Linked DNA regions of Chelativorans sp. AA-79. The protein of the gene in region 1 binds, or shares a complex with, the protein of each later gene. Links are inferred from orthologs where the notes say so. Each region holds a gene or a part of one and is shown in the gene's direction. Other genes may lie near its edges.

The links.
Region 2: the proteins of secY (region 1) and secA are in contact, whole or in part, in a crystal structure (PDB 3DIN), measured with the Thermotoga maritima proteins. The link is inferred for Chelativorans sp. AA-79 from one-to-one orthologs. Residues at the interface, in WP_004081795.1 of Thermotoga maritima: Glu108, Gly109, Glu110, Glu111, Ala236, Glu237, Arg238, Arg239, Ile240, Thr241, Ile242, Gln243, Tyr244, Ala245, Arg246, Arg247, Val248, Thr249, Gly250, Arg251, Arg252, Val253, Tyr254, Gly256, Ala257, Ser258, Thr259, Tyr260, Leu261, Pro262; in WP_004082002.1 of Thermotoga maritima: Glu261, Ala262, Arg263, Lys300, Ala301, Arg302, Thr303, Ile304, Ile305, Leu323, Tyr324, Asp325, Pro326, Val329, Ser330, Tyr333, Ile336, Lys340, Phe345, Val349, Glu363, Phe364, Tyr374, Ser375, Gly376, Gly377, Glu393, Ile395, Thr482, Ser483.

The regions. Positions count from the first base shown.
Region 1 is NZ_CP120361.1:2,749,857-2,753,137, forward strand. What follows is about bases 167-3,133. They hold secY (preprotein translocase subunit SecY), read left to right. Parts: upstream 167-963; coding sequence 964-2,304; downstream 2,305-3,133. Other genes in these bases: rpmD (50S ribosomal protein L30), read left to right, coding at 167-239; rplO (50S ribosomal protein L15), read left to right, coding at 259-726; PVE73_RS13375 (adenylate kinase), read left to right, coding at 2,301-2,882. Also shown: more of rpmD, read left to right, coding at 39-166; rpsM (30S ribosomal protein S13), read left to right, coding at 3,135-3,281. UniProt on the Escherichia coli protein: The central subunit of the protein translocation channel SecYEG. Consists of two halves formed by TMs 1-5 and 6-10.
Region 2 is NZ_CP120361.1:4,870,305-4,873,906, forward strand. What follows is about bases 177-3,464. They hold secA (preprotein translocase subunit SecA), read left to right. Parts: upstream 177-531; coding sequence 532-3,264; downstream 3,265-3,464. Other genes in these bases: PVE73_RS23725 (peptidylprolyl isomerase), read right to left, coding at 177-267. Outside these bases: more of PVE73_RS23725, read right to left, coding at 1-176. UniProt on the Escherichia coli protein: Required for protein export, interacts with the SecYEG preprotein conducting channel.

The DNA.
Region 1 (3,281 bases):
CTGCCTGGCAGGGGCCGCTTGCTTGAGGATTGACGAACATGGCTGAGAAGAAGAAGGGCAAGGCGATCACGATCGAGCAGATCGCCAGCCCCATCCGCCGCCCCAAGGAGCAGCGCGCGACGCTGATCGGCCTGGGGCTCAACAAACTGCGTCGCCGTTCGACGCTGGAGGACACGCCTTCGGTGCGCGGCATGATCGCGACGGTACGGCATCTCGTGCGCGTCGTCGACGAGGCCTGAGGAATCGAGGACTAGGCTCATGAAACTCAACGATCTCAGGGATATGGATGGTGCGACCAAGGCGCGCAAGCGCGTCGGTCGCGGCATCGGCTCCGGCTCCGGCAAGACCGGCGGCCGCGGCGTGAAGGGCCAGAAGTCGCGTTCGGGCGTTGCCATCAAAGGGTTCGAAGGCGGGCAGATGCCGCTTTACCGGCGCCTGCCGAAGCGTGGCTTCACCAATATCTTCGGCAAGGACTTCAACGAGGTTTCGCTGGGCCGCATCCAGGCGGCGATCGATGCGAAGAAGCTCGATGCCGGCGAGACGATCGATACCGCCGCTCTCCTCCAGGCGGGCGTGATTCGCCGCGCGAAGGATGGCGTGCGCATCCTGAGCGGCGGAGAGCTCAAGGCGAAGGTGACGCTCGACGTCGCCGGTGCGTCGAAGCCCGCCGTTGAAAAGATCGAAAAGGCGGGTGGTTCGGTCAAGCTGCCGGAGAAGGCAGGCTAAGGCCGCGCAAGCGGCGGAAGAGACAATCCGCCGCTTGCAACCTGGCCGTCCCGGGCCTATCTCGGGTTCGGCACCATGCGCCGAAAAAAGCCGCAACGGCGTTGGCGCATGATCCGCCCAAGGGTGAGCGGCTCGGTACTCCCTGCGCGCAGATTCTCGTCATCAGCGCGACTGAGTGTAAGAGGGCGTTCACTTTTTCTGGTTGCGCACAATGCGTGACGAAGCGGAGAATTCTTCATGGCATCGGCAGCCGAGCAACTTGCGTCGAACTTGAATTTTGCGGCCTTCGCCAAGGCCGAGGATCTGAAAAAGCGAATCTGGTTCACGCTCGGCGCGCTGCTCGTATATCGCCTCGGCACCTACATCCCGATGCCCGGCATCAATCCGGATGCTTTCGCGCAGGCCTTCCAGCAGCAGTCGGGCGGCGTGCTTGGCATGTTCAACATGTTTGCGGGCGGTGCCGTCGAGCGCATGGCGATCCTGGCGCTGGGCATCATGCCCTACATCTCCGCCTCCATCATCATGCAGCTCCTGACCTCGGTCGTGCCCTCGCTGGAGCAACTCAAGAAGGAAGGCGAGCAGGGTCGTAAGGTCATCAACCAGTACACGCGCTACGGCACGGTGCTCCTTGCGACGGTGCAGGCCTACGGCATCGCGATAGGTCTCGAGGGAGGCCAGAACATCGTGGCCGACCCGGGCTGGTTTTTTCGCATTTCCGCGGTCATCACCCTTGTCGGCGGGACAATGTTCCTGATGTGGCTCGGTGAGCAGATCACCGCGCGCGGCATCGGCAACGGCATTTCGCTGATCATCTTTTCAGGCATCGTGGCTGGCCTGCCGACGGCGATCGGCGGCACACTGGAGCTCGGCCGCACTGGCGCGATGTCCACGGGCCTGATCCTCGCCATCATCGTGCTGGCGATCGTGGTGATCGGCGTGATCGTCTTCTTCGAGCGTGCGCAGCGCCGGCTCCTGATCCAGTATCCGAAGCGCCAGGTGGGCAATCGGATGTTCCAGGGGGACACCTCGCACCTGCCGCTGAAGCTCAACACGGCTGGCGTCATCCCGCCGATCTTCGCCTCCTCGCTGCTTCTCCTACCTGCGACCGTGGCGGGCTTCACCGATACCACGCAGCTTCCCGGTTGGGCGGGCACCCTCCTTGCCACCCTCGGTCACGGCCAGCCGCTCTATATGGTGCTGTACGCTGCGCTGATCGCCTTCTTCGCTTTCTTCTACACGGCAATCGTCTTCAACCCGAAGGACACGGCCGATCAGTTGAAGAAGCATTCGGGCTTCATTCCCGGCTACCGGCCGGGCGAGCGGACGGCTGAATATATCGATTACGTGCTGACCCGCATCACCGTGGTCGGCGCCATCTATCTCGTCCTGGTGTGCCTGCTTCCGGAGTTTCTTATTTCGGCGACCGGCGTGCCTTTCTATCTCGGCGGTACGTCGCTCCTCATCGTCGTCAGCGTTACGCTGGACACGGTGTCGCAGGTCCAGGGGCACCTGATCGCGCATCAGTATGAGGGGCTGATCAAGAAGTCGAAGCTGCGTGGGGGGAAGAGGGGACGATGAGGCTTATACTTCTCGGGCCGCCGGGGGCGGGCAAGGGAACGCAGGCACAGATCCTGGTCGAAAAGTTCAACATTCCGCAGCTCTCCACGGGGGACATGCTGCGCGCAGCGGTGAGGGCGCAGACCGACATCGGCAAGAAGGCGAAAGCAGTCATGGATGCGGGAGAGCTCGTCTCAGACGCGATTGTGAATGCCATCGTGGCCGAGCGGATCGATCAGGACGACTGTGCCCAAGGCTTTATCCTCGATGGCTATCCGCGCACGCTGGCGCAGGCAGATGCGGTCGAGGCGATGCTTTCCGAGCGTGACCTCACGCTCGATGCGGTGGTCGAGCTCGTGGTTGACGATAAGGCATTGGTCGGCCGCATCGTCAAGCGGGCGGAAGACGCGAGGGCGGCCGGTCAGCCGGTGCGCAAGGACGACAATCCTGACGTGTTCGAGGAGCGTCTGCGCGAATATTACAAGAAGACGGCTCCCCTGACCGGCTACTACTACGCCAAGGGGAAGCTTCGCACCGTCGATGGAATGGCCTCGATCGAGGATGTGACGCGCCAGATCGAGAAGATTCTGGCGGAGTGAGGGCGAGGCGGGCTGGCGGCGGGAAGAGCCGAATCGTACCGCTTTGGCATTTCTCGAGCCATCGCAGGATCGCGGTTGACGCTTGAGCCGTTATCGACTATAGCGGCGCATCTCCTGACGAGACGCTATGTCGGCCGGGCCGTTTGGCTCGGCTTCGTTGTTGAGAAGAAGATATGCTCGCAGGGGCCGGCCTCCACCGGACGCGAGCCAAACCCAAGCGCCGGCAGATTGGCCGGCTATATGGAGAAGAAGATGGCCCGTATCGCTGGCGTCAATATTCCGACCAACAAGCGCGTCGTGATTGCGCTTCAATATATCCACGGCATCGGGTCGAAGCTCGCCCGAGACATCGTCGCGAAGGTGGGCATCCCGGACGACCGCCGCGTACATCAGTTGACC
Region 2 (3,602 bases), 2.1 Mb from region 1 along the record:
GCCTTCCTTTTCCGCCTCGGCGGCAAACAGCCGCACGTCGATGACGGCCGAAAGAGCGGCAGCGCGGCGCTGGTCTTCGGGCATCTGGCCGAATTGCGGTCCCAGCTCGGTTTCCGCGAGCGCGAGGTCCGCCTCGGTGATCTGCTCGCCATTCACCGTTGCCACGACCGGGCTTTCCTGCGCCAGGGCCGGCGCACAGCTCAGCGCGGCCAGGATCGCAGCCGCGCCTGCCCGCGCGATCAGATGGCGACGTAGGGAATGATGCATGGATTGTTCTCCGGTCGAATGTTCTTTGGGTTGGCCAACAGCATTGGCCCTCACATGATCCAGTAACCACAAGATGTGGCGGATTTGTGCGGCCGGATATGGCCTCCACGCGAAGTTGACATCGCAGGTAGCCCCTCTTATCTCTCCTTCGATCCAGCGTCCAGAAGCATTTCGGATGCCTCGGAACTGCTGCCTGCCCGAAATGGCCGACTGGCGGGAATGCCGGCGAGAAGTCGGCGCATCGCGAATTGAAAGGACCGGAGGATGGTCAATCTCGGCGGCCTTGCCCGCAAGATTTTCGGATCGTCTAACGAGCGCCGCGTGAAGGGGCTCAAGCCTCGCGTCGAAGCGATCGGAGCGCTCGAAGAGGAGATGAAGGCGCTTTCCGACGAAGCGCTGCGCGGGAAGACCGACGAGTTCCGCCAGAAGCTCGCCGAAGGCGCGAGCCTCGACGATCTGCTCGTCCCCGCCTTCGCCGTGGTGCGCGAAGCCGCGCACCGCGTGCTGGGCCTGCGCCCCTTCGATGTGCAGCTCATCGGCGGCATGGTGCTGCACGAGGGCTCCATCGCCGAGATGAAGACCGGCGAAGGCAAGACGCTCGTGGCCACCCTCCCCGTCTATCTGAACGCCCTCGCCGGCAAGGGCGTGCATGTCGTCACGGTCAACGACTATCTCGCTAAGCGCGATGCCGAATGGATGGGCCGGGTCTACGGTTTCCTGGGCCTCACCACCGGCGTCATCGTGCACGGCCTGTCCGACGAGGAGCGCCGTGCCGCCTATGCCTGCGACGTGACCTACGCCACCAACAACGAGCTCGGCTTCGACTATCTGCGCGACAACATGAAGTATGAACGCGCGCAGATGGTGCAGCGCGGCCATAATTTCGCGATCGTCGACGAGGTGGACTCGATCCTGATCGACGAGGCGCGCACGCCGCTCATCATCTCCGGCCCGCTGGACGACCGGTCCGAGCTCTACAACACAATCGACGCCTTCATCCCCAAGCTGGAGGAAGCGGACTACGAGGTGGACGAGAAGCAGCGGACCGCGACCTTCACCGAGGAGGGCACCGAGAAGGTCGAGAACCTTCTGCGCGAGGCGGACCTCTTCAAGGGCGATTCGCTCTATGACGTGGAAAACGTCGCCATCGTCCATCACCTCAACAATGCGCTGAAGGCGCACAGGCTGTTCCAGCGCGACAAGGATTACATCGTCCGCAACGACGAGGTGATCATCATCGACGAGTTCACCGGCCGCATGATGCCGGGCCGGCGCTACTCGGACGGGCTGCACCAGGCGCTCGAGGCCAAAGAGCACGTCAAGATCCAGCCGGAGAACCAGACGCTCGCCTCGATCACCTTCCAGAACTATTTCCGCATGTATGACAAGCTCGCCGGCATGACGGGCACGGCCTCGACCGAGGCGGAGGAGTTCGGCAATATCTACGGCCTCGACGTGGTCGAGATCCCCACCAACCTTCCGGTGAGCCGCATCGACGAGGACGACGAGGTCTATCGCTCGGTCGAGGAGAAGTTCCGGGCCATCGTTCGCGAGATCAAGGCGGCCCGCGACAAGGGCCAGCCGATCCTTGTCGGCACCACCTCGATCGAGAAATCCGAATATCTGGCGGACCGGCTGCGCAAGGAAGGGGTCAAGGATTTCGAGATCCTGAACGCCCGCCATCACGAGCGCGAGGCCTATATCGTCTCCCAGGCCGGCAAGCCGGGCGCCATCACCATCGCCACCAACATGGCCGGCCGCGGAACGGACATCCAGCTCGGCGGCAACGCGGATATGCGCATCGCCCAGGAACTCGAGGACATGCCGGAAGGCCCGGAGCGCGAGACGAAGGAGAAGGCCATCCGCGAGGATGTGCAGCGGCTGAAGGAAAAGGCGCTCGCCGCCGGGGGCCTCTATGTGCTCGCCACGGAACGCCATGAAAGCCGCCGCATCGACAACCAGTTGCGCGGCCGTTCCGGCCGCCAGGGCGATCCCGGCCGCTCGAAGTTCTACCTGTCGCTCCAGGACGACCTGATGCGCATCTTCGGCTCCGACCGCATGGACGGCATGCTGCAGAAGCTGGGGTTGAAGGAGGACGAGGCGATCGTCCACCCCTGGATCAACAAGGCGCTGGAGAAGGCGCAGAAGAAGGTCGAGGCGCGCAACTTCGACATCCGCAAGAACCTGCTCAAATATGACGACGTCATGAACGACCAGCGCAAGGTGGTCTTCGAGCAGCGCATCGAGCTGATGGACGGAGAAAACCTCTCCGAAACCGTGGCCGAGATGCGCCAGGACGTCATCGACGAGCTGGTGGACAGCCATATCCCCGAGAATGTCTATGCGGAGCAGTGGGACGCGGCGGGCCTCAGGGAAGGCGTGCGCAACTATCTCAACCTGGACCTGCCCATCGAGGACTGGGTGAAGGAAGAGGGCATCGCCGAGGACGACATCCGCACCCGCATCACCGAGGCGGCGAACAAGGCGGCGGCCGACCGCGCCGAGCGGTTCGGCCCGGACATCATGACCTATGTGGAGAAGTCGATCCTGCTCCAGACGCTCGATCATCTGTGGCGCGAACATCTGGTCAATCTCGACCATCTGCGCTCCGTCGTCGGGTTCCGCGGCTATGCCCAACGCGATCCGCTCAACGAGTACAAGACCGAGGCCTTCGAGCTCTTCCAGGCCATGCTCGGCAATCTGCGCCAGGTCGTCACCTCGCAGCTCATGCGCGTGGAGCTGGTGCGCGAAGCGGCCGAGGCCCCGCCGCCGCCCCCGCCTGCCGCCATGCAGACCCACCACGTCGATGCGACCACGGGCGAGGACGAGTTCGCGAACGGCGACACGATGACGCTCACGCGCGCCGACTCCCGCGCGGTGCCTTCCGAGGAGCGCGACCCGAACGACCCCGCGACCTGGGGCAAGGTCGGCCGCAACGAGCCCTGCCCCTGCGGCTCCGGCAAGAAATACAAGCACTGTCACGGGGCTTTCGCGTAGCCGCCGGCCCGGGCTCGCCAAGCGGGGGGAGATGCCCGGCAGCCCAGAGGGGGTGCGAAGGGTCGTCGTTTCCGTGATCCGGGTTTCAAGCCGTGCCTCACCATTGCCACGCCCGCTTTCGCGTCTGGCCATTGCAGAGAATTTGGGAAGCGGGGCGCACCGTTCACGCCACAAAATTAAAAAGGCGCTCCCTTTGGCCCTCCGCTTTCGCTCCGGGCGTTCGTTCGCTCGAAAAGCCAAATCGTTGGCTTTTCGTCCGCTGCGCGGACCGCTCCTCACCCCCGCCGGAGTCTGTCCCGACCTCGGCCGATCACTCGGACCCTTCTCCTTCCCGGCTG